Regions from separate parts of the Paenibacillus sp. FSL K6-2859 genome, predicted to be linked through region 2. Evidence: riboswitches for the same ligand, from Rfam matches in the RefSeq annotation. Region 2 holds a riboswitch; the other holds the start of a gene.
The links. A riboswitch is a leader RNA that binds a small molecule or an ion and turns the genes downstream of it on or off. The one in region 2 is predicted to bind preQ1.

Region 1: linked by a shared signal. The riboswitch ahead of queF (preQ(1) synthase) and the one ahead of MHB64_RS06130 (queuosine precursor transporter) in region 2 are both predicted to bind preQ1.

The regions. Positions count from the first base shown of each region.
Region 1 is NZ_JBBOYU010000001.1:3,705,165-3,721,256, forward strand. It holds gene MHB64_RS16295 (ABC transporter permease) at 1-747, opposite strand, end outside; gene MHB64_RS16300 (sugar ABC transporter ATP-binding protein) at 780-2,279, opposite strand; gene MHB64_RS16305 (class I SAM-dependent methyltransferase) at 2,483-3,325, opposite strand; gene MHB64_RS16310 (DMT family transporter) at 3,358-4,272, opposite strand; gene MHB64_RS16315 (zinc-dependent alcohol dehydrogenase) at 4,414-5,550, opposite strand; gene MHB64_RS16320 (VanW family protein) at 5,631-6,449, opposite strand; gene MHB64_RS16325 (cysteine hydrolase family protein) at 6,450-6,974, opposite strand; gene queE (7-carboxy-7-deazaguanine synthase QueE) at 7,105-7,827, opposite strand; gene MHB64_RS16335 (6-pyruvoyl trahydropterin synthase family protein) at 7,820-8,302, opposite strand; gene queC (7-cyano-7-deazaguanine synthase QueC) at 8,302-8,964, opposite strand; gene queF (preQ(1) synthase) at 8,994-9,479, opposite strand; PreQ1 riboswitch class I at 9,631-9,674, opposite strand; gene MHB64_RS16350 (ATP-binding cassette domain-containing protein) at 9,821-10,102, opposite strand; gene MHB64_RS16355 (hypothetical protein) at 10,166-10,501, shown strand; gene murB (UDP-N-acetylmuramate dehydrogenase) at 10,571-11,482, opposite strand; gene MHB64_RS16365 (ABC transporter ATP-binding protein) at 11,634-12,434, opposite strand; gene MHB64_RS16370 (FecCD family ABC transporter permease) at 12,535-13,569, opposite strand; gene MHB64_RS16375 (FecCD family ABC transporter permease) at 13,569-14,624, opposite strand; gene MHB64_RS16380 (ABC transporter substrate-binding protein) at 14,843-15,850, opposite strand; gene MHB64_RS16385 (APC family permease) at 16,053-16,092, opposite strand, start outside.
Region 2 is NZ_JBBOYU010000001.1:1,367,080-1,383,171, forward strand. It holds gene MHB64_RS06070 (adenosylcobinamide amidohydrolase) at 1-727, shown strand, start outside; gene cbiB (adenosylcobinamide-phosphate synthase CbiB) at 777-1,736, shown strand; gene MHB64_RS06080 (histidine phosphatase family protein) at 1,745-2,425, shown strand; gene catA (type A chloramphenicol O-acetyltransferase) at 2,495-3,187, opposite strand; gene pdxR (MocR-like pyridoxine biosynthesis transcription factor PdxR) at 3,550-5,001, shown strand; gene MHB64_RS06095 (D-alanine--D-alanine ligase) at 5,021-5,953, shown strand; gene MHB64_RS06100 (aminotransferase class I/II-fold pyridoxal phosphate-dependent enzyme) at 5,946-7,109, shown strand; gene cobT (nicotinate-nucleotide--dimethylbenzimidazole phosphoribosyltransferase) at 7,201-8,262, shown strand; gene cobU (bifunctional adenosylcobinamide kinase/adenosylcobinamide-phosphate guanylyltransferase) at 8,259-8,807, shown strand; gene cobS (adenosylcobinamide-GDP ribazoletransferase) at 8,804-9,619, shown strand; gene MHB64_RS06120 (YnfA family protein) at 9,698-10,024, shown strand; gene MHB64_RS06125 (methyl-accepting chemotaxis protein) at 10,081-11,769, opposite strand; PreQ1 riboswitch class I at 12,113-12,158, shown strand; gene MHB64_RS06130 (queuosine precursor transporter) at 12,169-12,882, shown strand; gene MHB64_RS06135 (AMP-binding protein) at 13,093-14,574, shown strand; gene MHB64_RS06140 (thiolase family protein) at 14,571-15,722, shown strand; gene MHB64_RS06145 (FAS1-like dehydratase domain-containing protein) at 15,719-16,092, shown strand, end outside.

The sequences.
Region 1 (16,092 bases), 2.3 Mb from region 2:
ATTAAGTCGTGAGGCCATCAGGATACCAGCGATTCCACTGAAGATCCCTGTGATGGTGTAGATTACAATCTTCCATTTGACCGTATTTACACCGGATAAGCGAGTCGCTTCTTCATTGCTGCCAAGCGCAAAATTATAGCGCCCAATAATGGTCTTCGACAATATGATGCTTGCGATAATTCCGAGCAATAAGAAGATAATGATGGTATTCGGAATGCCTGGGATCATCTTACCCATAGCAATCTTGGCAAAGATCGGATCATCATTGAAATAAATAGGCTTAGCACCCGTTATGACCAGTGATAATCCTTTAGTACTCATCATGATCGCCAGCGTAGCAATGAAAGGTGGAATATTCATTTTCGCCACCATTAAACCGCTGATAAAGCCACATAGTGCACCAGCTAGAATCCCGCCTACAATACCGAGTGGAACGGGTAGACCCCAGAATGTAATGAAGACGCCAACCATCACGGAGGAGAAGGTCATCACCGTACCCAAAGCAAGATCGATCCCACCTGTAATAATTACAAAGGTTGCGCCTAGAGCTAATACTCCAATTACAGCAGTAGAGACCAGAATTCCAACTAGATTAGAGAATTGAAAAAAGTTACTTGAGGCTACTGAAAATACGATGACCAATATGATCAAACTTGCGAATGCCAATAATTTTTGTTTGAACCCTGATTGCGCCCCGGTTTGCTTCGAGCCGATAGGTTGGCTAATCCCTTGATCTGCGATCTTCATGACCTTGACACCTCCGATAAACTCTTGAACGATTATGAACGCATCGTCGCATATTTCATAATTGCTTCTTGCGATGCTTCTTCTGCGGTTAGTTCTCCGGTTATACGTCCTTCACACATGACAATAATGCGATGGCTCATTCTTAGAATCTCTGGGAGATCTGAAGAGACTATAATGATCGCTTTTCCTTCGCTGGCCAGCTGATCAAGCAACTTATAGATCTCACTTTTCGCCCCTACATCAATTCCACGTGTCGGTTCGTCGAAAATCAGCACATCGCAGTCTCTCGTCAACCATTTACCGATAACCACTTTTTGCTGATTGCCACCGGATAAGAATTTGACTTTTTGACTTATACTTGGTGTCTTGGTTGCTAGTGCTTCCACATGTTGCTCCGCTGTCTTTCGCATCTCGCGATCCCTCATCCATCCGAAGGCATTGCGGAACTTATAGAAGGAAGCCATCGCATTATTCATGCTAATGTCCATCTCTACAAGCAGTCCGTAGCGTTTGCGATCTTCGGACAAATAGCCAATACCCTGCTGCACTGCTTGATGAGGATGTCGTATACGTACCGTATTTCCATGCAGCTTAATCTCACCTTTATCGATAGGATCAGCCCCAAATACTGCGCGAACAACCTCAGTACGTCCAGCTCCCATTAATCCTGCGAAACCCAGAATCTCACCCTTATTCAGATGAAAGCTGATATCCTTCAACAACTGCCCGCTAGAAAGATTTTGAACCTCCAGAACGACTTGCTGCGTCTGTTTGGAAATCGTCGGCTTTGACGTTTGATAGAGTTCTCTACCGACCATCATGCTAATAATCTGATCAATGGTTATTGAATCCGTCCGAACAGTATCCACGTAACAACCATCCCGCATGACTGTAATGCGATCTGTGATCCGTTTCAACTCATCCATGCGGTGAGAAATGTATATAATACCTACACCTTCTTCTCGTAATTGCTCAATCATACGGAATAACTCGTTAATTTCCGTATCTGTCAACGCTGCAGTTGGTTCATCCATAATCAGTACCTCGGCATTGAAAGACAAAGCTTTTGCGATTTCAACCATTTGCTGATTAGCAACTGTCAGATCTGAGACCAAAGTCTTCGGATCCAGTTTTAGATTCATCTGATCAAACAGTTCCTGCACCTTACGATTAAGCTCCAGATCATCAACGAACCATTTCAGTGCCTTACGCGGCTCACGACCAATAAATATATTTTGGGCCACTGTAAGATGCGGCATTAGATTCAGTTCCTGATGGATAATACTAATCCCAAGTTCCTGCGCAGCACGAGTATTGGCAATCTCCACCTCAGATCCCTTGTACCACATCTGACCCGCATCCTTGGCATAGACACCTGTGGCAATTTTCATCAAGGTAGACTTCCCTGCACCGTTCTCACCAACTAAGGCATGAACTTCCCCACGCTTCAGCTCAAATTGACATTGATTCAATGCGTGAACACCGGGGAAAAATTTATCAATCCCCGCCATTCGTAGTAATAATTCGTCCATTTCATCTCCACCTCAAATCCTTTAGGAGTGCTTTTTTATTGAAGTAATCGCTTTCAATATTGAATGTAAAATTATTGTATTGCCTATAGGCTTCAAATGTAATGGAATATTCTCCGCAAAAAAGTTTAAAATTTTATGTTTTAAAGCAAGCAAAAAAGACTGCACCGTCTTTTCATGGACGATGCAGTCTTTTATAAGAATTATTAATTCAAACCCTTTCCAGCCACCAAGGTGTACGTCTTTGGGATTCCTTTATCAAAAACATCCGAGGATAGATTGGGCTCTTCGGCCAATTGGCGGATCACAAGTCCAGAACTAGCAGCGGCTGTAACGATTTCTCCAAGCGTCCAGCGGCGCCAATAGACAACGCTATGTTCCTGTTCGCCTACAGGTTTGCCTGTGGAAGGCAAATACTTAGAATACGAGACCTTCTTTTCTTCCAATGTTGTATCGAAATAATCCCCACTAACTTTGTGCTTGCGAATCTTAGCCGTAGATCCCTTCGAGGTTATAAGCTTAGTTGTCACTGGATGGAAATCACGCAGAACAAAAATCCCGCCAGGAGAAAGTAAACGACGGACGGTTTCCATAAACGGTGCAAGATCGGTAAAGTAGTGCATGATTCCTAACTCAGCAAATACGATGTCATATGAACCATCTAGGACGTGATCTGGAAGCTTAAGAACATCTGATACGATGTAGGTAAGCTGAACACCCGCTTCTTGTGCGAGATCAGCGGCATAACGCGCATTTGCTTCCGAGAAATCGGCAACGGTTACGTCCGCTCCAAGTAAAGACAAAGCGACGGCCTTCATGCCATTTGATCCCATGAGATTCATCATCTTTTTACCCTTTACTTCTCCAAAATAAGAAGAGAGCGGGTACAGCTTCGCACTTGGTTCCTTGATTAATTTGGCTGCTGCTTCTGAAGGTGTACCAAATCGAGTAACCCAAGCTGTGTATGTGTCTTCGTTCCATAGTTCCTCACTGGTTGGCCCTGTGCCTTTTCCAGAAGGTAGTTCTACATTGTGATCTTGTTCTTCCATTCCTTGTGACCCCTTTATGATTAAAATATCTGTTATGAAGCATTCTGAATGGTATCTGCCACCCGAATAGTTTTCTTTCTTCCAGCGTACAAATATACACCGAGTCCAAACATGACTAACAGTCCACCAGCCCATTGCAGCGCTGTTAATTGTTCACCTAAGAGCAGAAAAGCTAGGATGCTAGCACCCACGGGTTCTCCTAAGATGTTCATGGATACCGTAGTTGCGGATACATACTGAAGTAGCCAATTAAATAAAATATGCCCAAATACCGTGGGTACCACAGCTAGCAATATGAAAATCCCCCACTCATTCGCAGGATAATTAAAGAAGGAAATCCCCATGAACAGATTGTATATGGCAAACACGCCAGCTGCTGACAAGAAGACTATCAAGCTATACAAATAGGAAGGCATACGCACCACTAGCTTTTGACCGATAAGCATATGCACAGCTACCGCTACAGTACCTCCAACCGATAACAAATCGCCTTTAAGATTATTCGCAGAGATTCCAATATCTCCCCAGCCGATAAATACTACACCACCAATAGCAATACTCAGTCCCAGAATAGCAGACGCAGCCGTTTTTTCCTTATACAAAAAATAAACGCCCAGCATAATAAATACGGGCTCCAGCGCCATAATCATCGTTGAACTAGCTACCGAAGTATACTTCAAAGAGCCCATCCAAAGCAAAAAATGTAGAGCAAGCATAGTGCCTGAGAGCACTAACATGATCCAGTCCTTTTTACGAAGCGCAACCGCTGCTCCACTGTATGGTCGTGCAAAAGGCAACATCAATAGCGAGGTGAATAACAGCCGATACATGCCTTGAATAGACGCTGGTGCTGCAGACCATTTAATAAAAATAGCAGAAAATGAGATGGCCACAATCCCAATCAACATTAATATTGGAATAGGAAGTGGCGGTTTTTTAAGATTCACATGGTACGCGTCCTTTCAATATCTAAAGTCACTTATGTTAATTTAACGCAGACCGTAAAAAAATGCATCTATTTTCATTAGATTTCACTAAAAAAAGCATAAGCCACGTCATTTCTGACGAGAGCTCATGCTTCTATAAGGTTACGGCTTTAGAACAACCTTGATACAATTCTCTTTTTTCTCACTAAAAACGTCATAGCCATGCTCTGCTTTACTGATTGGCAGGCGATGCGTAATGATATCTGTAGGATCAAATTTATTCTCTTTAATCATCTTATAAAGCAAAGGCATATAGTGAATAACTGGGGCTTGTCCCATCTTTAAAGTAATATTACGTTCAAATAGATGACCCAGCGGGAACATATTGTAATTAAGCCCATAAACCCCTACCAGCTGAATGGTTCCGAATTTACGCACAATATCCGAGGCCATCCTAAATGCGCTGAGTGAGCCGCCTTGTAGCTTCAGTGTGGTTTCCACTTTTTCCAAAGCAGATATTTTGGCATCCAAACCTACGCAATCAATAACTACGTCTGCTCCCCCATGAGTAATCTCCTTCAAATGCGCCTCAATATCCTTGATCTCTTCAAAATTATAAATTTCAACCTTATTGGTTTGCTTCGCATGCTGCAGCCTGTAACCAACATGGTCAACAGCTATGACTCTAGAAGCACCTTTCATCCAGGCGAATTTTTGAGTTAACAGACCAACAGGTCCACAGCCAAGAACAATAACTGTATCCCCTGGCTTCACGCCTCCGCTTTCTACTCCCCACCAGGCTGTAGGTACAATATCTGATAAGAAAAGAATTTTCTCATCTTCCATTTCTGCATCCTCAGGAACCACAAAGGGGCCGAAATTACCATAAGGTACCCGCAGCAACTCGGACTGCCCTCCAGCAAAGCCACCATAAGTATCAGAATAACCTAGGTAGCCACCTGTGTCCTTAGCATCATTAGAATTGTCACATTGGCTCTCCATCTCATGCTGGCAAAAGAAACACTGGCCACAGGCCACATTAAAGGGAATAATGACACGATCGCCTTTCTTGACTTTAGTTACGTCAGGGCCAATTTCTTCAACAATCCCCATAGGCTCATGACCGATAATATAATCATCATGCATACCTGGAATCTCACCGTTATAGATGTGTAGATCTGAGCCACAAATCGCTGTAGTTGTAATCCGAACGATAATATCGTCCTTTTTCTCAAGCTTCGGATCAGCTACCTCTTTAACCTTAACTTTTTTCTTCCCTTGGTAGGTTAGTGCCTTCATACTGTTCATCCGCTCCTTTAGAGTATGGCAAAGGGTGTAACGATAACATCATCTATGTTATAACCCTAAGACCTATCTTCTTATCCATGAAGAAGCGGGGAATACATCATAAGCGCATAATTATCGGTTACATCTTCATCTCCAATTAGGTCGCCGGTACGTGTATATACTTTTCGACTAATCTTGTTACTGCGTATATAGCCTCCCCAAGGTTCTAGACTAATTCGGTGATCACTTTCGTATACTTCATATTTATAAAGGGATTGCTCCTCGCATCTCCATTCCCCATGTAAATGGCTGTCATCCAGCCAGAGCTTTAATTGATAGGCTTGATTCGTATTATTCTTCACTTGAAGGTCCAAATAATTATAAGAACAGGTGGCCCCGCTTCCAAATGGCTGTATACGCTGTTCATCTGGAAATACATCATAGCTGTGCCGATGCCGTTCCGTAACCGTAAGAGGTGTATGCAGTGTCATCCAGTAGATCAGATTGGACAGCTGGCATAAGCCTCCGCCAACCCCGGAATGGAACCCACCATAATGCAGCACCATTCCCTCCAGATACCCTTTTCGCTTCGTGGGCTTTCCAATGCTTCTCCAGTAAGAAAAAGTCTCCCCCGGCCGCACCATAAGTCCATCCAGTTTCGCTATCGCCAGACGTAAATTGGTTATTTTATTGTATTGAAGCACCATATCTACATTCCGTAGACTTCTTAATAACGGTGTAGCATGCGTCATCACTTCATTAGATAAAACTTCACTAGTGCGTTGCTTCGCCACCTTGCTTCGGCTAGTACACCATTTCAGATATCTTTTGTAAATAAAATATCGCTTTCCGGCAAATAGTCTAAGTCGAGAACGCTGAATAGGTTTCATGGCAGCCTGAGGGGTATTCATCTAGAACTGAACCTCGCTTTCAGCTCGTAACTGGGCGAATCTCCCTCCAAGCAGTGCATTATGATGCTTAACGATCTGTTCACTATTCAGCATTTTGTTATCAAAGGTGCTATGAGCGTCTGAAACCAATACACTTTTATAGCCCATGCTGTATGCGCGTCTTATCGTCGTATCTAGACAGAACTCACTTTGCATTCCACAAATCACCAGATTCGTGATCCCCAGCTTCTGTAGCTCATCTTGCAGTACGGTTCGGTGAAAAGCATCCCAAGTAGGCTTCTCCACAATAACTTCGCCTTCCTGCGGTGTGATACGATGACTAATCTGCCACGTGGGCGTTCCTTTTGTATATTCCTCATCTTCTGTATGTTGGACATAAACAATTGGAATGCCTGCCACCCTAGCTTTGTGCTGAAGGGAAATAATTCTCTCCATCACCCCCTCTTCATCGTACAGCTTTTGATCAGGGTAGGAGAACATAGCTTCTTGAACATCAATAATTAATAGTGCAGTTGAATTTTCCAAGTGGATAACCTCCTAGAGCTTTTACAAAAATAATACCAGATTATGGGACACTCTATCTACCTATTTAAAGACTCCAATCAACAAAAAAAGGGCATCTGCTAAGCAGACACCCACATCATTACAATCCTTTTTACTTACCGCGTTTATTATGCCAGATCAAAGCATGCAACTGTGGAAGTACTCGCACTCTATTCATTTCTGAATCCATGATCACTTTATTAAACAGCCACTCCAGCCTTCCCAAAAGTCGAGCAGAAATGTCTCCTTCTTCAGTGACATCATCATTCCCAGGCTGCAGGAAGAGCGGCACATTGGGATATCGCTGGTGAACGTCTTTTGCATAATCAAAATCTTTGTCATCAAACACAACGACTTTCAGGCTAAGTGTAGAACGGCCCGGATTCTCCATCTTACGCATGATGGTATCTAGCATCTCCCAATTTGTCGTCATCCCTGAGCTTGGTGGTTTCGGACTGATGGTCAGCACATCCACATCATTGAACCAGTCCTGCCATTTACTGCCCTGAGTTTCTATAGCCGCTTGTTTCCCTCGCTCATGAAGCTGGTTAATAAAAGTGCCCATCCCATCACCAATTAAAGCAGGATTACCGCCGGAAATCGTAACACAATCGAAATTATCTCCAGCTATAGCTAAAAGTTCATTCATAATTTCATCCGAGGTCATCATACGAACCTTGTCTTTCACCGTGCCATCCCAAGTGAAGGAGGAGTCACACCAGCCACAGCGATAATCGCAGCCATAGGTGCGGACAAACATCGTCTTTACACCAATCACCGCACCTTCCCCTTGAATGGTCGGACCAAACATTTCAATTACGGGAATCTTACTCACAGTCACAGCCTCCATACAAGCGGTAAGACGGCCCATCCTCAGGGATATCTTCAGCCAGTACCTCTGCCCAGGAGGTTGGTGTCTCCCACAGCTTTACAGCGTAGAGTGGCAGCCCCGCTTGCTTCAGCTTATAGGCAATATAGGAGGACATATTCTCAACCGTGGTGCGGAAAGACAATAAAGCTACTTTGGAGCCAGTATTCACTAACGTCTCTAATACAGGTTCATTCCCCATAGCGAGAAAAGCGTGATCTAAACGATCTACAAGGCTTTGTTGTACTGTCATTTTGATATCGCTGAAATCAATAACAAACCCTTCATCCGAATGGCCTTCCGCGGTCATAGGTTTACCCTTGAGCACTACTTCAAGCTTATAAGTATGTCCATGCAGATTGCTGCATTTCCCCTTGTGGCCCACTAATTGATGCGCCGCGTCGAACGTGAATATTTTGCAGACTGAAACCTCGTTTAGCATTAAGAACTAACCTCCGTTCTTTCTGCCTCATACTGTTCAAGACCACGCTGACGTAAAAGACAAGCTGGACAAGTTCCACAGCCACTCCCAATTATGCCGTTGTAACAGGTTAATGTGTGTTCACGAACATAATCAAAATAGCCCAGTTCATCGGCCATCTTCCATGTTTCTTTTTTATCCAGCCACATCAGTGGAGTGTGTACTGCAAACTCATAGTCCATAGATAAATTCAGCGTAACATTTAATGATTTCACAAATACATCACGGCAGTCCGGATACCCGCTAAAGTCCGTTTGGCAGACACCCGTAACGATATGGGAGTAATCCAGCTGTTTAGCTAATATTGCCGCAAAAGATAAAAACAACAGATTCCGTCCGTCTACAAACGTGCTAGGAAGCTCATCGCCTTCGCCAGCAACGATATCAATATCTTGGCGGGTTAGTGCATTGGGTGCCAGCTGATTCAGCAGCCCAAGATCTAGGATATGCTGTTGTACATTAAACTTAGCCGCTATTTCTGTAGCCACTTCGATTTCGGCCGCATGCCGCTGATTATAATTGAAGGTAACAACCTGCACTTCCTCAAATTGCTTCAAAGCCCATACCAGGCAAGTGGTGCTATCTTGTCCGCCGCTGAATACGACGAGTGCTTTCTTATTCATCTAAATCTCTCCTTATCAACTTATTGGGATTAGCGGTTGTCCACTTTTTCCGGATAGAGGTCATGATTGATTAAGCGGTGCTCCGCTATCGCTTCATACTTCGTACCCGGTCTTCCATAGTTGCAATAAGGGTCAATAGAGATGCCTCCACGCGGAGTGAACTTCCCCCACACCTCAATGTAACGAGGGTCCATCAGTGCGATCAGATCATTCATAATAATGTTGACACAGTCCTCATGAAAGTCACCATGGTTACGGAAGCTAAACAAATATAGCTTTAATGATTTGGATTCCACCATTTTCTGCTCAGGAATATATGAAATATACAATGTAGCAAAATCCGGCTGGCCTGTTACAGGACATAAGCTTGTGAACTCAGGGCAGTTGAATTTAACAAAATAATCACGCCCAGGATGTTTGTTATCAAATACCTCTAGAATATCTGGATCATAACCAAACTGGTACTGCGTTCCCTGATTCCCAAGCAAAGTAACCTCTTGCATTTCCTTTTTCATTCTTCCTTCTGACACGACAAAAAACCCCTCTCTTTTCCTTCGGCCTTGGCCGGTAATGGAAAGAAGAACGAGATTTCGAAAACTTGGCTCCACTAAGAAGAAACGGAAGCAACGTCCCGGTAAAGGAGCGCATCCGCTTATATGATTTAATATACTCTTAGTTTTTTATAGAGGGAGTTCGCGAACCTCTCCTGCATCATCCGTGCAGACTTCTTCTTTAAGCATATTGCGTCTTGAACTATACCATGGGTAGCCTGCTCCTGACAAGTTCTACGCTTTGCCTTAGCTTTTCCCTTGTCAAACAGTTGGAGTTTACATGACTTCATTCACTCGATTTCCTGCTACCCTATACAGATCAGCGAACAGGTCCAGATTATTTCGAATAGAACTACGCATGTATAGATTCGGAAGCTCGAAAACAACACCAATTTGAGCATGAATTTCTTTTTATGATGTGAAATATTCATGCCATTAATTAAAATTTCTCCGCTTGTAGACTGAAGTAGACCTGTCATCATGCACATTGTTGTTGTGTTCCCAACACCCTTGGGACCTAGAAACCCAAAGGCCTCGCCCTTTTTCACAGCAAAAGTAATTCGTTCTAATATAGCAGAAATATGGATTCAAATCCTAAGAAAAGGGTAACTTAAACTTAATAATCTTCGAGGTAAAGGTGGGCTCATCTAATGGAACAAAGTATACAGAAAGTTATGGACTGGATTAACAGTCATGTGAATGAAACTATTGTAATTGAAAAGAAAGAGCTTCGTGATCTGGATAAAATTCATTTTAATCTAGAGGCCGTTGAGTTTCGGAGTGCGGAGGATGTTATCGATGATTATCTAGGGAGTGCAATAATATTAAAAGGATTTGGCAGCACTTTAAACGCCGATGGTGAGCTAGTATCGCTACCACACTCCACCTATGACTTAGCTATTGACGGGCTTCGGATTGAGGATATAGGAGATCGTAAGGCGGAAATTACGACAGATCGAGCTATATATACCCTCTCAGTAAATTAAGCAAGTTGTAATAACAGCAAAAGAGCCCGCAGTAAATCTGGGGCTCTTTCGATTTATACGATTAATAAGTTACTCTTCTCCAATGATCTCCACTTCAGTTTCCAGCTCCACACCGAATTTATCCTTCACAGTCGCCCTTACATGGTGAATTAGCCCAATGTAATCGCTGGCGGTTGCATGATCTGCATTTACAATAAACCCTGCATGCTTCTTGGATACCTCAGCACCACCGATTCTTGTTCCCTGCAAGCCACTCTCTTGAATTAACTGACCTGCAAACCGACCTGGAGGACGTTTAAAGACACTACCACAGGAAGGATACTCAAGCGGTTGCTTGGATTCACGCAGGTAAGTAAGTTCATCCATTTTCGACTTGATGGCTAATGCATCACCTGAAGTCATAGCAAAATTGGCCTCAAGTACGATGTATTCACCGCTTGCGAACACGCTTTTTCTATAACCCCATTGCAGCTCATCCCCTTGCAGAGTCACCAATTGCCCGCTCTTAGTTATAGCTAGCGCACTATGCAGTACATCTTTAATTTCTCCGCCGTAAGCGCCTGCGTTCATGTATAACGCTCCACCAACCGTTCCTGGAATGCCACAGGCGAACTCAAGACCCGTAAGCTCCATATCCAGCGCATATCTGGAAACATCAATAATCTTAGCGCCGCACTCCGCATATAAGAGATTGTCTCGAATCCCCACATCCGTTAGTCCTGCCGTCTGCAGAACGATTCCACGTACACCGCCATCGCGGATAATCACATTCGAACCGTTCCCAAGTACCGTAAGGGTGATCCCATTCTGTTCCGCATATGTAACAATCTTTTGAATTTCCTCATAAGTAGCTGGTGCTGCCAAAATATCTGCTTTACCGCCCATTTTGGTATACACGTGATCTTTTAAGTTCTCATGACTCTTCACAATTCCTGCAGTCATTAGCTGCTCTAGGTCATTTTGAATTTTGTCAATATTCATGTTTCATGCTCCTTTAACCATGTATAAATGATGGTCCTTAATCTATTTTTAGTAGTGGTATCATGGATTTGTAGGCAACCCCAACTGTAACAACGAACAGGCTCCCTTGTCAATGACGGGAGCCTGTTCGTTGTATGATTCTCGAATATGATTACACCGCTTTATAGGCAGCAAGCTCGTAAGGAAGGCACAGTGGCACTCCCGTACGTGGATCTGGAACAATATCTGCTTCAATGCCAAACACTTCGCGCAATACATTTGGGGTCATAACCTCAGTAGGTGATCCTTCACTAATCACAGTACCTGACTTGATAGCTACCATATGCTGCGCATAACGAGTAGCATGATTCAAATCATGCACGACCATGATAATGGTACGCCCTTCTTCCTCATTCAGCTTTTGCAGAAGCTGTAGGACTTCAAGCTGGTGAGCCATATCTAGAAATGTTGTTGGTTCGTCTAAGAACAAAATATCCGTCTCTTGTGCCAATGCCATAGCGATCCAAGCGCGTTGACGTTGTCCACCCGATAGACGGTCAATCGGACGATCATGGAATGGTTCCATCCCCGTAACGGAGATTGCGTTCGAGATAATGTTGCGATCCTCTGCGGTCATTGTACCGAAACCTTTTTGATGGGGGAAACGACCGTAGCTGACAAGCTCAGAAACCGTTAGACCGTCTGGAGCTGTTGGGTTTTGCGGTAAAATCGCAAGTTGACGAGCTACCTCTTTCGTTGAAAAGTTATGGATTGATTTGCCGTCCAGCATTACACTGCCGCTCTTAGGCTTCATGATCCGAGCCATCGTTTTGAGGATTGTAGATTTACCGGAGCCGTTAGCGCCCACTAGTGCAGTGATTTTTCCCGTAGGGATAGTCAAGTTCAATCCTTTAACAATTGTAGCCTCTGCATACCCAATACTTAATTCTTCTGTATTCAAACGTTCTGACATGATAACAACTCCTTATAAGTTTTATGGAGCTATGCTCCTAGAATGAACTACATAATAAATTTTGCTTCGTAAGCACGCGCTACGTTGTATGGAGCTATACTCACGCTTTTGATTTGGCGAGTAAATATAAAAAGTAAGGTGCGCCAATAATTGCAACCACAATGCCCGTGGGAACTTCTGCAGGTTGTAATACCCATCTGCCGATCGTATCGGCAGTAATCATAAGGAGTGCCCCTGTCAACGCACTAGCCGGCAATAATACCTGATGACGGGGCCCTACGAGCCTGCGAGCCAAGTGTGGTGCTATCAGTCCAACGAAGCCTATACCTCCGCTTACAGCAACGCAGGAGCCGGCAAGCGCCACTGCTGTCATGAGTAGAAGAATACGCTCCTTCTCCACTCGCATTCCAAGCCCTAGTGAAGTATGATCGCCTAGATTCAATACATTAAGAATCCGTGCTTTATAGAAGGCAAACGGTAACAAAATCACTATCCAAGGTAACAGAGCAAGGACAAATCTCCAATCCCCACCCCATATTTTACCGGCGATCCAAGTCGCTACAAATTGATAATTATTAGGATCAAGCCGAAGTGCCAACACAAGCTGGCAAGCATTAATTCCGGCAGCGACCGCAATCCCGATAAGGATCAACCTTGTTGGAGATAGACCATCTGCTTTCCGATAAGCGAGAAGATAGATTAAAGCGGCGGTTAAGCTAGCCCCTCCAAGCGCTAAGAGCGGCAAGACGAATACCGGAGCTGCTGTTGTAGCCGGAAAAAACGAGATGAAAATGATTACCGCAAAACCTGCACCCGCACTTATGCCCAGCGTAGCCGGCTCAGCAAGTGCATTTCGTGCGAGACTCTGTAAGATACAGCCTGACACTGCAAAGCCCGCTCCAACCAACAGTGAAATTACGATGCGAGGTAATCTAAAATCAAATAAAATAAGCTTTTGCTGATGTGTTCCATCTCCCAGCAGTGTATGTAATACCTCCAATGGGGATAGGCGCATAAACCCTGTATTCATACTGATAATAAACATGACGACGATCAATATAGCTAGGAGCGATAATACTGTAAGCACGCGTTTGCGGCGTTCTTTTTCATTTGGAGAAAGGGTTAATCTGTGCATTACAGTTCCCCCTTCCGCTTACTCGCCAAGTAAATGAAGAAAGGTACCCCGATAATAGCAATTAAAGCGCCTAGCGGCGTTTCATAAGGTGCGTTGATCATTCTCGCGGCGATATCCGCAAAGATAATCAATAAGCTCCCAAGGACTGCCGAGCAAGGAATAATCCAGCGATAATCTACCCCCACGAAATAACGCGTAACATGTGGAATAATTAGTCCTATAAAAGCAATCGGGCCAACCATCGAGACTGCACTTCCGGCAAGAACGACTACAACAATCATACATGCCAACTGGACTAATCGAGTCCGCTGCCCCAGACCAACGGCCACTTCCTTACCTAAACTGAGCAATGTGACGGAACGCGATAACATCATCGCTGCAATTAATGCCACAAACACCCAAGGGAAAATGATTCTGATCTGAGTCCAGCTAGCTCCTCCCATTCCACCAGCTAACCAAAAAGCAATATCCTGAGATAAGTTAAAAAGAATCGCTATGCCCTGGCTAACAGCAACTAGTAATGCGCTGACAGCAGAGCCCGCAAGTGTCAACCGCAACGGTGTCAGGCCATTAAAGGAAAGCGACCCAATTCCGAATACGATAAAAGAAGCAACTGCGGCACCAATAAAACAAAACAACATAAGTGTAGTGAAGGAGAGCGAAGGTGCAAAAGCAAATACTATAGCAAGCGCTACACCCGCTCCCGCATTCAAGCCGAGCAGACCTGAATCCGCAAGTGGGTTCCTTGTCATCCCCTGCATGATTGCCCCGGCTACTGCGAAGCAAGCACCGACCAAAGCACCTGCGATCACGCGTGGAAGTCTTAGTTCTCTAATCACCTGATGTTGCTGTATATCTGGATTGAATTGAAATATTGCTTCCCATACCGTAGCTAGCTTGATATTTGCCGCACCCACTGAGACTGAAAGTGCCAGTCCAAAGGCAATAGCAGCAAGTCCAAAAATCAGAATACCTATTGCAGCTGCCGGACGGGTATGTAGAGCTTTTTGTGTATCATTTTTATTGCGATGTGCGAAATCTGAGGGTGAAACCATGAGTCGTCTCCTTAATCGATAGTTACAATAGTCTATATGATAACAACAATCATTCTCATTATCGCAAAAAAATTAATGTTGTACAATTGCAGGAGCCATTTTCCCGTAATATGGGCGTAGTTTATAAAAAAATGGTGCAGATCTTTGTATCTAAGATACTGATCTGCACGCCCTTCCCCACCCAAATGAGCAGTCTCATTCATGGTGAATTACGACTTTTATTTCACAAGACTTGTTAACACATCGTCAATGATTTTGCCACCAGCGTTCGCACCACTGTATAGCCAACTGCTTGTTGAGCTCATTTCATGCACATTACCAGCTTTTACAGCCGGGATGCCTTTCCAAATGGCACTGTCCAGAATCTCCGAACCCTCAGTCTTATCACTATTTACAAGGATAATATGATCTGCAGTCAGCTCAGAAAGCTTCTCCAGCGAAATTGGATTCCAAGTAGCTCTTGTACCCACAGGAATTTCTGTTACTAAGTTAGGTAGCTTTACACCAAGGTCTGTATATAATACAGCACCACTGCTGCGAGTTTCGTCTACAATATAGAAGTTTTTTTGTACCAGCCATAAAATCGCCACGGACTCTTCACCAATAGCTCCTTTAAGCTTTTCTTTCGCAGCCGCCGCTTTGTCTTCATAATCTTTAATGGCTTTCTCTGCTTCAGGGGTTTTGTTCAGAATTTCACCAATCTTGAGTAGCGATTTACGCCAATCTTGATTTAGCTTATCCCCGATCACATAAGTCGGTGCAATCTTATTCAATTGGTCGTAGATACCATTCTGTACGGAAGACTCCGATGGGATAAGAATCAGATCCGGAGCGAAGCTGGTTACTGCCTCCAATGGAAGATCGTAGCTAATGGTAGGGACATCTTTCAATTCAGCAGCCAGATAATCCTGAACGCCATTTGGCACAGACCATTGGGCTACTGGAGTCACACCCAGCGTTACCAAAGAATCTTCCAAATAAGAACCCAGAACACGCCCAGGATTAGCAGGGATCGTTACTTCATGCCCCATCGCATCCGTTAACGTTTTTGGTGCTGCCGGTGCTTCTGTAGCTTCTGCAGTAGGCGCTGTTGTAGGCTCAGTTCCTGCATTGGATGAACTTTCAGCATTATTATTACCGCAAGCGGATAGGAATAGCGTCATCACTATTAGTCCGATCATCGTCAATTTCATGCTTCCAAATCTTTTTCTGTTTAACGAAAACATTAAAAACCCTCCTAATATATACCTGCTTTGATATTCAAAGGTGTTGTTTACCTCTGTCTCACTTTTAAATGATATTGATTCTCATTCTCTGTGTCAACCTATAAATTTAAAATTTTGTTGATTTGCAGCATTTTCCTTCAAAAAAAATACAAAAGAGACTATATTCCGAACGTTCCGGATATAGCCTCTCCTTAATAATCCATTATTTATTCAAATGATAGGGGACAGTCGCAACTACAACA
Region 2 (16,092 bases):
AAAGATTCCATTTGACCTCGCAGGAGGTGTTAAAGAGTACCATTCGGCCATATGGCCGGGGCTTGTTTTGCAGTGGAAGGGAAACCATCTGCTGCTTGAGCTGCCTGCTGAAGCAGATGGATTATCGAGTGCGTTCTATGGTGGAGGAATGAATCGGTTAGAGCGGGCCGTTAATTTATATGTTGACCGTAATTATGAATGTAGTGATCCTGTTCAAGATATGGAGAATAAGCTCCGCGAGTGGGGTTATTCATTATCTGGCTGTGCCGGTCTGATGACGGCTGTACCGTTAGAGCATGCAGCGGTAGCTGAGGAAGACACAGGCTCAGCGGGTATTTTTGTCTGCGTTACTGCTGCCGCAGGAAATGCTGCGCGCGCGGGTGTGGAACGCAATGTGCTGGCTGTTTATCGACCAGGTACGATTAACATCATGTTAGGTATTGATGGCCGCCTGACACCGGCGGCCATGGTCAATGCTGTGCAGACAGCTGTCGAAGCGAAAGCTGCTGCTCTGGCCGATCTCGGGATTACTGATCCCGAGAATGGGCTGATCGCAACCGGAACAACAACGGATGCCATCGTGCTCGCTGTGAGCCAAAGCGGGCGATACAGCGCAGAGCATGTCTATGCCGGAACCGCTACCGACCTTGGGGGCGCAATCGGACGCCTTGTATATAGCGCAGTGAAGGGCAGCTTGCTGTCGGTGCAGGCAAGGAAGGACAGCTAATGAGAAGAGATAGCTGGAGGTGTAGAAGAGTGTTCAAAGGTGACCGTCTATGACAATCGCGTTGGTACTGCTTGCGGCTTATGTGATTGACCGGATTGTAGGTGATCCGCGCAGCCTGCCCCATCCCGTAATTGGTATGGGCAAAGCAATCACGGCTCTGGAGCGGGTGATCCGCCTTATATGGTCAAGCCCGCAAGGCCTGCGCAGAGCCGGGGTGTTATTGCCGCTATGTGTAGCCGGCGGTGCTTGGGGACTTACAGCCATTCTGCTATGGCTGCTGTCATATATTTCACCTTGGCTCGTCTGGATAGCCGAGGCTTGGTTGATTTCGACGACGATTGCCTCCAAGGGACTGAAGGATGCAGGCATGGCGGTGTACGTGGAACTCCGTAAAGGAGATATTCCTGCTGCTCGCAAGGCACTGGGAATGATCGTGGGGCGTGATACGACTTCGTTAGATTCCCCGGAAATTGTGCGCGGCACGGTAGAGACCGTAGCAGAGAACATCGTCGATGCGATTATTTCCCCATTGTTCTACGCGCTCATCGGCGGTGCGCCGCTAGCTATGGCCTATCGGGCGGTAAATACGCTTGATTCCATGGTTGGCTATAAGAACGATAAATACCGTGATCTCGGCTGGGCATCCGCTCGGCTCGATGATGTCGCCAACTTCATTCCGGCACGGATTACGGCATTGCTCTTGGCACTGTGTGCATGGCTGCTTCGTCTGGATTGGCGCAATTGTCTGCAAATGGTCAAGCGGGATGCGCACCTTCATCCAAGCCCTAACAGCGGTTATCCGGAATCCGCTGTTGCGGGCGCACTTGGTATCCGTCTCGGAGGAGAGAATGTATATCACGGTGTCGCTTCATTCCGAGCTTATATGGGTGATCCGGTACGACCGATGGAGCCGGACGATATTATTCAGACCTCGCGGATGATGATGCTCTGCTCTTCAATATTCGTTACTATCTGCGCAGCCCTAGCTTGGATATGGATTGGAGGCTGATGCTAGACATGGCGTTTCCTTGTATAGAGCTAGAATTAGTACTTATTCGCCACGGGCATACTCAGTGGAATGCTGAGCATCGTTACTTAGGACATACGGATCTCCCATTGCTTACTGATGCAGTAGAGCAGCTATCTCAGCTTAAGCAGCAGCTTGATGGGCTGACTGAACGGGGGTCTGAGGTAACAAATGGTTTCTGGCGAGTGTTTTGTAGCGATTTGCTTAGATGTCGAGAGACCTTAGCTTACATTTCCCCTTCGCTAGAGAAGGTAACTGTCTACGATCAGCGTCTGCGTGAAATGAATTTTGGGTCCTTTGAAGGCTGTACTTATGAGGAGTTGAAGGATAACTCACTCTATAGAAGCTGGATTGATAATCCTTCAACGGTTACACCACCAGATGGAGAGACGTGGGCGCAGTTTGACGAACGGTTGCGTAGCTTCCTGTCAGATCTGGGACGAGCGGCTAAGGATACATTTGTGCAGGCTGCAATTACGGAGAGCAAGGATGAGATAATAACAAACAGGGTATTGGTAGTGACGCATGGTGGTGTAATCCGGAATATCCTTGCACAGGTAGTTCCAGAGGTCACATTCTACAGCGCAGTTGCACCTACTCCGGGAACAGCAATGGTACTCAAATTATTTTGGCAGAACGGGCAATGGTCGGCAGATATTTCGGGAAATTGATGAGTAAATCAAATGAAAAAAGGGTTCTATATATTAGGCATGCCTAATATATAGAACCCTTATGTTTATCTATTGTTCTCCGTCAGCGGAGTATTGTGGCTTATTACTTGGGGGCAACCATTCCTTACACGTGTCTGCTCGTGATTGCAGTTCATTATACAGCAAACTGGCGTGGTAGCCGTCGCAAACGGCATGATGGAATTGTCCTGATATTGGCAATAGTATTTTTTCGTCATGTTGAGTATATTTCCCCATAGTAAATATGGGTAGTAAATAGTTTCCCTCGTTATACACGTTCAGGTTAAAGGATGTGAAGCTGACCCACGGAATGCTAGAAATAGGGAAGGTGTTAGGTGGTTCGTTTGCTTTAGCGAATAATTGTTTAACATTTCCGTACATTTTCATATCATCCAGATAACGGCTGTAGAAAACATTAAATTCTTCACCGTATAAAGTCCAAATGCTTGAAAAAGTTTTATCATCATCATGGAAAATTGTAAAACTAGGCGACAAGCTATCCCAATAACCTAATCTGCCTTCGGAATCAAAACATGTGCGATATTCACTGTGGCGGTTTACAACCGTAGTTATCATGTGGATTATTGCTGGGTACAGTTTAATTTCCATATTTTTAAGCTCTGACAGTAGAAGGGTAATGTCAATATTTACGGTCATGCTATAGGTGCATTTGACATTGTTTAAATAGTGTTCGAAATAGGGTTTTCTATTCCAGTTATCAATGACAATCGGGTTAAAAATCATTTATAATGACCTCCTAAAAATTATTTCATTTTTAATTTTAGGAGGTTTGCTGGACTGATTTCACCATATCCTCATCCCAATCTCTCGAGAAATTATTTTGTAACGATGAGTTACCCTTACATTATATACATCTTAAACGATATTTTCGATGTTTAAATGTAAAAGGGAGAGGCTTTATTGTGCTGAGTGAAAAGCATGTTATCGTCGATTTCAGCTCTTGGCTGCGTCAAAGACGGATCGATTATAAGCAATTAATTGAAGAACATCGCGCATAGAACCACAGCCGGAGAAAAATCCCTTGGCTGTGGTTCTTTTTTTAAGCGAGTGATTGTGCCATGATAGCTATGGAGGCGACCAAAGAGATGTTTAAGGATTTTAAGCTCATAGCCGGACGGCCGGTGTATATACAAATTAAAGACTATATGAAGCACTTAATCATAAAAGGCGGTCTGCAAGGGAATCAAAAGCTGCCCTCTACAAGAGAGCTCAGTACACTGCTCAAGGTTAGCCGTAACTCAGTAATCTCTGCTTATGCAGAGCTTGAGGATGATGGATTTGCGTATGCCGTGCAGGGTCAGGGAAGTTATGTGGCACCTACACCTCCTGGCAGTGAAACAATCTCTTCCTGGACGATGGACTGGAAGTCGCGTATCAATGATCATGCGCGGCTGGCGGAGGATCTGGATATCATGAAGCGCGGCATACGAGCGGAAAAGGGGACGATCTCCTTTACGAGCATCGCGCCTGATGAGAGTCTTTTTGATCTAGATAATGTGAAACGCTCCTTTATGGATCGTATGTCGGTGGAAGGCAACGTCTTACTAAATTATGGATATGCCAAAGGGTATAAGCCTTTAATAGACTATTTGAAGCAGTACATGGAGCACAAAGGCGTTGAAATGAAGGGCAAGGACATATTGATTACCAACGGCTTTACAGAGGGATTCGATATTGTATTGTCTGCACTTAGCAAAAAGAATGGTTCGGTCATCTGTGAGAATCCGACGCATCATACGGCGATCAAAAATCTCAAGCTGAACGGCTTTGAGATCACCGGGATTCCTATGGAGCGTGATGGGATTGATCTGGTTGAGCTGGAGAAGGCATTGCTGGAGCAAGCTTTTGACTGTGCTTACTTTGTCCCTTCTTATCATAATCCGACCGGTATTGTAATGTCTCCTGAGAAAAGACAGCGGCTAATGAAGCTGATGAATCGGTACCAAATCCCCGTGATCGAGGATGGTTTTAACGAGGAATTACGCTATTCGGGCTCACATGTGGCTCCACTTATCGCAGCAGCAGGTAGCGGCAACAGCGTAATCTATCTAGGTAGCTTCTCAAAAGTACTTTTTCCGGGACTACGCGTAGGTTGGGTGCTGGCAGATCAGGAGCTGATCTATTCCCTTGAAAGCGTCAAGCGCGCACGTACCATTCATACCTCTACACTAGATCAATCCATTTTGTATCAATACTTATTGGGTGGACATTTAGAGAAGTATTTGAAAAAAGCCAGAGCGGAATATAAACGGAAATATGAATTAACCCTGCAATGCTGTAAGGAGTTTATTCCTTATACGGCGTTATCAGGGGATGGCGGACTGCATCTTTTTGTAACTTTCGCGGAGGGGTTTAATACAAGGGCGCTGCTGGCGGCCTGTCATGAGCAAGGGGTTATTTTTACAGCAGGAGATATATTCTTCACAGACGGTAAAGGTCAAAATACGATACGGATCGGTTTCTCTAGAGTGACAGATGCGGATATCCGCAAGGGGATCGAGATTATTGGTACAACAGCACGACAACTAATGGGATAAAGAGGTGCTTGAGATGAAGATGAAGGTAGGCGTGATTATGGGCGGGGTGTCCTCAGAATATGAGGTATCCATGAATAGCGGTAGAGAGATTTTGAAGAATCTAGATCCCAATAAATATGAAGTTACTCCAATAGAGATCACCAAGCGTGAAGAGCTTATTGAGCAGGTGAAAGGAATCGATATCGCGCTGCTTGCGCTCCACGGAGCTTACGGAGAGGACGGTACGGTTCAGGGGACGCTGGAGACGATGGGGATTCCTTATACGGGTAGTGGCGTTTTGTCTAGCAGCATTTGTATGGATAAAGATCTTTCCAAAAAGCTTATGCGCTGCTCAGGCGTCCATACAGCGGATTGGCTGTGCTGGGATAGTATGAAGGATTATTCTGAAGAAGCCGTAGAGCGAATTGGATATCCTGTTATGGTGAAGCCATGTTCAGGTGGTTCGAGTATCGGTATGGAAAAGGTGAGCTGTAGCGAGGAGCTGTTGAGCGCAGTACAGAAGGCTTTTGCCTGTGATCAGTCAATTCTGATCGAGAGCTATATTCAAGGTCAGGAAATCACTTGCTCTATTCTAAATGGGGAGATGCTGCCCGTTTTGGGAATCACCTCGTCACATGCGGAGTGGTTCGATTACAGCGCGAAATACGATGATGGCGGGGCAGACGAACGGGTCATTGACCTACCAGCTGAGGTGTATGAGCGAGTACGTAATGCAGCCTTAACTTGCTACAAAGCACTAAAATGCAGTGTGTATGCAAGGGTGGATATGCTAATCAAGGATGGTATTCCGTATGTGCTGGAGGTGAATACATTACCGGGCATGACGAAGGCGAGTCTTTTACCAAAAAGCGCGCAAGCGGCAGGCTACACCTTTAGCGGACTGCTGGACGAGATTATTTCCCTTTCCCTAACAGAAAAGAGTCCGAAAGAAGAGGTGCTCAGTCATGCATAATGAATGGATTACTCCGCGTGTACGGGAGATTGCTCCCTCGGGGATTCGGGCTTTTTTTGACCTAAGTACAGGGAATCAGGATATTATATCGCTTGGTGTAGGCGAGCCTGATTTCGTTACACCGGAGCATGTAAGAGCTGCCTGTATTCGTGCTTTGAATAATGGGGAGACGATGTATACACCAAATTCCGGCTTGTTGGAGCTTAGAGAAGAGATCGCCTCTTATCTGCATACAAGCTTCAATCTCCGCTATGAGCCAACTAACGAGATTATGGTTACAGTGGGAAGCAGTGAAGCCGTGGATTTGGCTCTGCGGGCCTTTATTACACCCGGGGATGAGATTATCGTCCCTTCTCCGAGCTATATTGCGTATTCGCCGATTACTCATTTGAACGGTGGGGTTACAGTAGAGGTTGAATCTTCAGCCGAGCAGGGGTTTAAGCTTACTCCTGAAGCGTTGCGGCAGGTAATTACCCCGCGTTCCAAGATTCTTATGGTTAATTTTCCGACTAATCCTACAGGGGCAGTAATGACTTACGAGGATTGGCTGCCCATTGCACAGATTGTAAAAGAGAATAACTTACTTGTCATATCAGATGAAATCTATGCCGAGCTAACCTATGATCGTCAGCATGTCAGCATTGCTGCACTTCCCGGGATGTTGGAACGAACAATTGTTATTAGCGGCTTCTCCAAAGCTTTTGCGATGACTGGCTGGAGAGTAGGTTATGCTTGTGGTGATCAGGAATTAATTGCTGCGATGCTCAAAATCCATCAGTACACTGCGATGTGTGCTCCAATACTAGGTCAAATCGCTGCCATTGAATCACTACGGAACGGTATGGAACATAAGGAACATATGAAACGATGCTTCGATGAGCGAAGAAAGCTGCTGGTTAATGGATTTCGATCTATTGGTTTACCTTGCCACGAGCCGGAGGGTGCATTTTATGTCTTTCCTTCCGTCGCTAATACCGGAATGAAGTCAGAGGATTTCGCTTTGCAGCTGCTCAAGGAGGTTGGTGTTGCTGCGGTCCCGGGCCATGTGTTTGGAGCAGGTGGAGAGGGGCATATTCGCTGCTCCTATGCAGCTTCTCTACAAAAATTGACGGAAGCGTTAGAGAGAATCGAAGGTTTTATGAAAGTGAAGTTGTAATTCAAGTGGTCCCCATCTATCATAGATGGGGGCTTTTCTATGTAGATAAGATAGAATATATAATATGGATATCTTAATTGGAGGTTAAAATATGATTTCAACTATTCAAGAAGTAATTAAACGAATCACACCAGCGGATGAACAGTCTTTCCTCAAGGCGGAGCACCGCTTGAACATTCTAACCAAACCACCGGGCAGCCTGGGACAATTGGAGACGCTGGCCGTTAAGCTCGCTGGAATTTCGGGTACGGAGCAGCCTAGTTTCACCAGACGAACGGTAGTTGTGATGGCTGCCGATCACGGTGTATGCTGCGAGGGAGTTAGTGCATTTCCACAGGAAGTCACCATGCAGATGGCCTATAATTTTCTCAGCGGGGGAGCGGCGGTGAATGTACTGGCACGTCAAGCTAGGGCAGAGGTGAAGTTCGTAGATATCGGTGTTAACGGTGATCTTAGTCATGAGGATCTGATTGATCGTAAAGTGCGCCGTGGAACGGATAATATAGCCGTGGGACCTGCGATGAGTCGTGAAGAAGCGATGAGTGCTATGCTTGTAGGAATAAGTATCGCACAAGAAGCGATTGAGAACGGGACGGAGATTTTTATTACAGGTGAAATGGGCATAGGAAATACAACGGCTAGCGCTGCCATTCTGTGTGCTCTAAAAGGGATAGCACCTGAAGAAGCCGTCGGAAGAGGAACGGGAATTGATGATGAACGTTTACTACATAAGATTGCTGTTGTGGAACGCGCTTTAAAGGTGAATCAGCCGAATCCGGCAGATCCGCTGGATGTATTGTCCAAAGTAGGGGGATTGGAAATTGCCGGTTTGACTGGTCTGATTCTTGGCGCAGCCGCTGCTAGGGTACCTGTCATTCTGGATGGTTTTATTTCGGGCGCGGCGGCTCTTGTGGCGAAGGCACTTGCACCAGAATCCATTGCTTATATGATTGGCTCTCATCTATCAGGAGAACAAGGACATAAGCTGATGCTTGAGCAGCTTGGTCTTGAACCGTTGTTTAACCTGGGTCTTCGTCTGGGTGAAGGAACTGGAGGCGTATTGTCCCTTCATTTAATTGAGGCGATATGCCGTATTTTAAGCGAAATGGCCACCTTTGAAAGTGCAGGCATCTCTGGAGCTGGAAAACAATGAGTATTCTTGTAACGGGAGGCGCGCGTAGCGGGAAAAGTGGTTTTGCAGAAAAATTGATGTCGTCACTGGCAGATCAGGCCTTCTATGTTGCAACCGGACAAGCGTTTGATGATGAAATGAATGAACGGATTGCACTGCATCAGCAACAGCGCTCGCAAAGCGGATATGCTTGGGAGACGTTAGAGGAGCCTTATGATTTGCCAGATCTTCTTAAGCGTTTATCTGGTGAAAAGGCGGTTCTCGTAGATTGTCTAACGTTGTGGTTATCGAATGTACTGCTAGCCATGGAAGGATTTACGGATAGGCAAGAGTTGATAGAGAGCGAGATTACAAGACTTGAAGACAGTGTACGCACATTTCAAGGAAACCTCATTTTGGTCACTAATGAGGTTGGAGACGGTATTGTTCCGGAGTATGAGCTTGGCCGATTGTACCGTGATCTGGCAGGACGTATGAACGCGCTGCTTGCTCGGCAATGCGAGCAGGTTTTTTTAGTGACTGCAGGCATTCCAATTGAACTTAAGAGCAGGGAGTATCGTTTATGAGGGAGCGCAGGGATGCTGCCGCGGCTGCCTTTCAGTTTTTGTCCCGGTTTCCTATAAAGAGTGATCCCGGATTTTCTCCTGAGCTGCTGCGCCGAAGTGTGTTGTTCTATCCCGTGGTGGGTGCAGCTATCGGACTGTGTGTAGCTGCTGGGGCAGCTTTGACGGGATTGATTTTACCAGCTTGGCCAGCCGCTGTCATTACCCTCATTCTATGGGTAGGACTCACCGGAGGTCTGCACCTCGATGGCTGGATGGACAGTGCGGATGGTCTGCTAAGCTACCGACCGAGGGAACGGATCTTGGAGATTATGAAGGATAGCCGTGTGGGTGCGATGGGTGTGCTCGCCTGCGTGCTGCTCTTGCTGTTAAAGGCTTCATTAGTGGCAGCATTAATCGAAGGCTACGCCTATTACGAGCTGCCACTGCTCTTGCTGCCAGCGATCTGGAGCCGCTGGTATATGGTGCGGGCAATGGTGCGTTATCCCATTGCCCGCGGGAACGAGGGGCTGGCCGCGAGCTTCGCCGGCCTCGCTCCCTCGCATGAGCGGCGCACGCTGGCGATAGCCGCGCTGCTCTCGCTAGCCGCAGCCGCTGCGCCTCTGGCGCTTGGCGCTGGCTTCGCCGCGTGGCCGCTGCATCTGGCGGCAGCGTTCCTGCTGCCGGCAGCTGCCTTGGCCAGCGGCACCGTGGCTGCGCGGCGGATTAGCAGCCGGCTCGGCGGGCTCACCGGCGATGTGTACGGCGCGCTGAATGAGCTGCTAGAGGCGGTGCTGCTACTAGTGTTAGTGTTGCTTCAGCACAATTTCATGTGACTGGCTCCTATGATGACGTTGTATCATATTTCGCCAATCATTTTGATTTTTTAGAGTTCAATAGGAAAGAGGGATGACATGGTTGCTGCCATTCTACTATTTGTAATTGCCGGCCTTGCTGAGATCGGAGGCGGGTACTTAGTATGGTTATGGCTAAGAGAATCAAGACCTCTATGGTACGGTTTGGTAGGTTCTTTGATTCTGATAAGCTATGGTATTATTCCTACGTTGCAGAAGTTTCCATCCTTCGGTAGAGTGTATGCAGCTTACGGCGGGGTATTTATCGTGCTCGCTGTGTTGTGGGGCTGGCTAGTAGACAAGAAAACACCCGATGTATATGACTGGGTTGGTGCTGTTATTTGTGTGATCGGCGTTTCGGTCATTCTTTGGGCGCCGAGACACTAACAAAACCCCCCGTTCAACACTTTCGTGTGAACGGGGGGGTTATATAAGCCTAAGCTTTAGATCTTAAATTGTTGCACAGCTTCCTGAAGCTTCTTAGCCTGCTCATATAGATGCTGCACGGTTACTGCATGTCCTTCAAGCTCTATACGTTGACGCTCCGAGTTCTCGGATAGTGTGTCCGCATTTTCTTGGGATCTTGAAGTAATTTGTGCGGTTTCCTCAACGGAAGCACTAACTTCTTCTGTACTTGCTGAGATTTGCTGCGTCGCCGCAGATACAGATTGAATATTCTGATTGATGCTTTGGATCAGAATCAGAAGGTGATTGAAGGCATCGCCCGCTTCTGAGACCTTACCAACCCCGGAGGCTACCTCAGAATTCACATGGTTCATCTCAGTAACGGAGCGATTCATATCTTCCTGAAGTCCGAGTAGGAAATCACGAATCTGCTCATTCGCATTACGGGATTGTTCGGAAAGCTTGCGTACTTCTCCGGCAACAACGGCAAAGCCGCGTCCATGTTCTCCTGCACGTGCTGCTTCGATCGAAGCATTGAGCGACAGCATTTGGATTTGCTTCGTAATTTCAGTAATACTATGAACGACTTCTCCGATCATTACTGAACGTTCGTTCATAACCTGTAATTGCTCCAGCGACTGCAGGGAGGCGCGTTCAACATGGCGCATTTGCAGAACGGCGCTTTGGGCAATCTCATTACCGCCAATCGCTTCAGCGGAAGCTTCACTAATTTGCTCAGTGACTTCGGTGGCTGCTGAAGCAATATGCTGAATGCCGAAATTGATTTCTTCCATAGCTTTTGAATTATCTAGAGCGCTGCTCGCGATGGTGGTACTACCTCTTCCAATTTCTACAACAGAAGTACTAGAGTGGTCTGCCATTTCATTTAAGACCTCAACACGTTCTCTTAAAGAATTGGAATCGGTGACCACGGTGTTTGAGGTGACGAGTACATGTCCGATCATTTCTTTTAGGCGTAGGGTCATCGCTTGGAAGCTTCTGGATAGCTGAGCTACCTCATCACTGCCTTGAACCGTTAATTCCTCTGTGAAATCTCCCTCTGCAAGACGGGCACTGTAAGCTGCAAGCTTTGAGATAGGACGGGTAATCCGCATGCTCATAAACCAGGCGCCAGTTGACCCTATGATCAGCGTTAGCAGAGTGATCCCCGCGCTGGTCCACAGGATACTGTCTGTTTTTTCTTGAATAAAGCTTACATCACTGCTGATTCCGATAACCATCGTACTTCCGGGAATTCCGATATAAGCTGACTTATGTACACCATGCGAGTCCTTGTATGTATCGCTTAGTCCACTCTTTCCTTTAAGAGCTTGCTGCATTGCAGAGGATACCTTAACAATTTCCTCGGGCTTTAATTTTGCATCATGATCTACGGACAGAACCTCAGCTTCCTTGCCTTTTAGATTGAGTAGAAAAATAGTCTCAACCCCATGCTGCTTTCTCTTATCCTGAAAATAGAATTCAAGATTGGTGGCTGCTTGTTCGTTCTTCTTTAGTGCTTGCTGAGCATGCATTGTATTTATGTTCTTATATACGTCCTGAGCAGCTGCAGTTAGAATTTGATTGATTTGTGGCATGACATAGCTGTTGAAAATACTGGTGGATATAAAGTAGAAGCTGGTACTTAACAAAAGAGACGTGAGTAATAGAACTACAAATAATAAACGCGTAAATCTGCGACTGATCGACTGCTTGAAACGAAACATATTGTTCTCCCCCTTTTTATGGGCAGTGAAGCCCCATTTCTTTATATCCCTACCGACTGCTAGTGACTGGCAACCTGCAATATATTCCATAGTTATGTAATATATCAACTAAATGGATCGGGAATGAAGTGTTTGATACTATTCTATAGAATTAACCTCTGGATGAATAGTGAAAGTTTTAGTTTATAGAGCATATTTTTCTGAAAAAGATGAATTATTACTGACACTTTTATTTTTAGTTAATAAAAATGGGTATAAATACCCATTTCATAAATTGTTTATTTTTATGGATTGTTTGACGACAGTGTGATAGAGTATTAATGTTTTGTTCCAAAACTTAATGTAAGCCGCGGTTCGTAACCATCCCGCGTAAACAAAACTAGGAGGAGTTTAAGTAATATGTTTAATTTGTTGTGGGGAGTTTTATTTGTTATTGTCAATTTTGCTTTTTTTCTGCTCTGTTACCGCCTGTTCGGCAAAAGTGGAATGTATGCCTGGGTAGGTATCGCTACTGTAATTGCTAATATTCAGGTAGCTAAGACGATTGCTATGCCATTTGATATCGTGATGACACTCGGAAATACGATGTATGTCACTTTGTATATGACCAGCGATTTGCTTAATGAGAAGTATGGAAGAGCAGAAGCACGTAAAGCGGTTTGGTTTGGTTTCTTCACCTTGCTTATGACGACAGTCATTATGCAGATGGTACTAGTATTTAAGCCACAAGAGACCGATATTGCTCAGTCTTCTTTGGAGACCATTTTTGGGCTGATGCCTCGACTAGCGTTGGGTAGTTTAACTGCTTATTTCATTAGTCAGTTCCTAGATGTTCGGTTGTATTCCTGGATTCGCAAATATTACAGCACCTCAAGTCAGCTGTGGATCCGTTCGAACGGTAGTACGATGGTTAGCTCTTTTGTGGATACACTAATCTTCTGCACCATTGCATTTGCTGGGTTGTATAACTGGAGTGTGTGGTTTGAAATTTTGCTTACAACGTATCTGGCGAAATTCTTACTAACCGCAGTCGGCACACCTATCTTATATATCGCCCGAACTTTTACTTTTGCTGAAGATGGGGCATTATCATCCGCTCAAAAGAAAAATTAAACACAATACAGCCAGCGCGTACCGATCATAATCGATGCGCGCTGTTTGATTTTTCCAGTCGTAAGAGGGCTTAATCGTTCCATATAAATATGTACATAAAATTAATATAAAGCTAAAATAAGCTATCGTAGCCATTCCAATTGTATCCCATGCAATTCGGAAGTGTACATAATCGGTAGACACAGAAATTACGAACAGGTGTGATGAAGGATGAATCTAGTAGTTCCTATACTGCGTCATGCAGCACAGCAGCCCGACAGTATTGCCTTAACCCATAACCAAGCGGGTCATACTTATGCAACATTAGTACAAGCGATGCGGAGAATTGCGAATGGTCTACAGCAAAAGGGTCTGAGACATGACAAAATCGCTATTTTATCTACGAATCGCATTGAATTTGTTGAGGTTTTCTTGGGGGCTATTTATGCAGGCTGTGTTCCCATCCCTTTAGATCCCAAGTGGAGTGCAAACGAACTGCAGGTTATTATAGAGCAGTGCCAGCCGACAATGATTTTTGCCGAGCCGGAAGCTGCAAAGAATTTGGTCTTCAAGGAGCAAGCGATCCCAACAATGATTTTCTCAAAAGATCGGACTGGCTCCTATGATCAGTGGCTGGATGCGCTGAAGCCAGAAGCTGAATTGGATGAGACGAATGAATTATTATTTATCGGCTTCACTTCAGGCACAACTGGACTGCCCAAAGGATATATGCGTACCCATTTATCGTGGTTAAAGAGCTTTGAGGTATCGAGTGCTGCCTTTGAATTGGACGCTATGAAGGATGTTTTAGCACCGGGTCCGTTTGTGCATTCGCTGTCCTTGTTCGCTGTAATGCAGAGTCTGTATGGCGGAGCAAACTTTCATATTACGCAAAAATTTAGCGCCACACAGGTGTTAGAGCTGTGCAAGCAGATTCCGGGTGTGGTGTTGTTTGTTGTACCGACAATGCTTGAATCCATGATGCGGCAGGCTGTTCCTGGGCAGACGCAGATTGATGCGATTATTAGCTCAGGTGCAAAGTGGTCGGAGTTGTCCAAAAAAAGGGGCATAGAAGTGTTCGCTGGAGCGCGTCTCTATGAATCCTATGGTTCCTCAGAAGCGAGTTATATTAGTTATTTGGATGTTCTGGAAGAGCATAATCCGAGCTCTGTAGGCAAGCCCTATCCCGGAGTACAAATTTCCATTCGTGATGAAGAGTTCCATGAAGTCCCTGCGGGGGAGATTGGGCAGTTATATGTGCGAAGTGATATGATATTTCTAGGCTATCATCAATTGCCGAACGAGACTGCAGCAGCTTTTCGAGACGGATGGCTTATTTTGGAAGATAATGTTTATCAGGATGAAGCGGGGTACTTATATCTGGCAGGTCGTTTGAAAAATAGAATTATCACCGGTGGGCTGAACGTTTATCCAGAGGAAATAGAGCGAGTGTTAGAGCATCTTCCCGAAATAGAAGAAGTAATGGTGCTTGGCGTCCCTGACGATTATTGGGGAGAACAGTTGGCCGTGCTCGTGAAATGGAATGGTGAAAAGCACTTATCTATAGACGAAATAAAGAATTATTGTCGCCAGTATTTAGCAAGCTACAAATCGCCGAAGCAGCTGCTGACAGTTGAAGAGTTTATTTATACAAGCAGTGGCAAAATTGCCCGGCAAGCGATGAAAGACTATGTGAAAAGAGCGATGGTATGATAGAAGCAGTAATTGTTATGGCAAAACGTACACCGATTGGCAGGATGGGCGGCTTATTAAGTACATTTGAGCCGGAAGCATTACTGGCGCCGCTTATTCAGCATATTGTGGCAGAGACGAGCCTAGCTAAAGAGATGATCGATGATGTCATTATTGGAAATGTGGTTGGTCCGGGTGGAAATATTGCCCGGGTCGCTGCGCTTGAAGCTGGGCTTCCTGTTTCGGTTCCGGGCGTTACTGTGGATCGGCAGTGCGGTTCTGGGCTAGAGGCTATTAATATAGCAGCAAGGCTTATTCAAAGCGGTGCAGGTGAGATTTATTTAGCTGGCGGCGTTGAGAGCACGAGTCGTGCCCCTTGGAAAATGAATAAGCCCCAAACCTTGATGGGGGTTCCACAGCTATATACCCGTGCTCATTTTACACCAAGCGCTTACGGTGATCCGGATATGGGGATTGCTGCGGAAAATGTAGCGCGGAAGTACGGGATTTCACGAGAAGAGCAGGATCAATATGCCTTAAAAAGCCACCAAAAGGCTGTTCATGCTCAGCAAAGCGGCCGGTTTCAGCAGGAGATTGTACCTCTTCTGGTTGAGGGGGAGTGGGTGAACACCGACGAATGTCCAAGGGCCAATACGAGCTTGGATAAGCTGCGAATGCTCCCTTCAATTTTTGAAGAAAAAGGCACTGTCACCGCTGGAAATGCCTGTCCAATTAATGATGGTGCGGCGCTTGTATTAATGATGTCCCGTGAGAAATGTAGGGAACTCAAGCTTAAACCGATTCTGCGTATCGTGGATGCGCAAGCGGCAGGTGTAGATCCGAATTATTTAGGTATGGGGCCCGTTCCAGCTGTACAAAAGGTATTACATCGTCAACAGCTGACCATAGCCGATTTAGATATCGTAGAGTTTAATGAAGCCTTTGCTTCGCAAGTTCTTGCCTCACTGAATGAGCTTCAGATCCCACAGGAAAAGGTCAATCGTGGAGGAGGCGCATTAGCTATCGGTCATCCATATGGGGCGTCCGGAGCTATTTTAATGACTCGCTTATGTGCTGAAATGCAGCGTACGGCTTATAAAAGGGGACTTGCCACTTTGGGCATTGGCGGAGGTATCGGTTTGGCTACTCTTGTGGAGGCGGTAGAATGAACAGCATTCATCATCAGATTTATGTGACTGCGGAGTGGATATCGGATTATGCACATAGTATTGAGGCACCCGTGCAGACGTATAAGGGCAATCTGATTGCTCCTTCTACGATGCCTATTATTTTTTGGCAGGCCTTCGATATTCCTTGGCTTAGCAAGGGAGAGCCTTTGCTTCACGGTACTCAGAAATTCTCATATCAAGCTCCGATTACGGCAGGGATAACGTTAGATTGTGAATTAGCATTAACGAGCAAGGTGCAAAAAGATGGCCGGCAGGGCCAACTGACCTTTTACACACATACGCTGGTTTGTAAATGTGAAGGCGAGCTTATAGTCACCGCAGAAACGGTGTTAATTCGGGTAGGTGATAA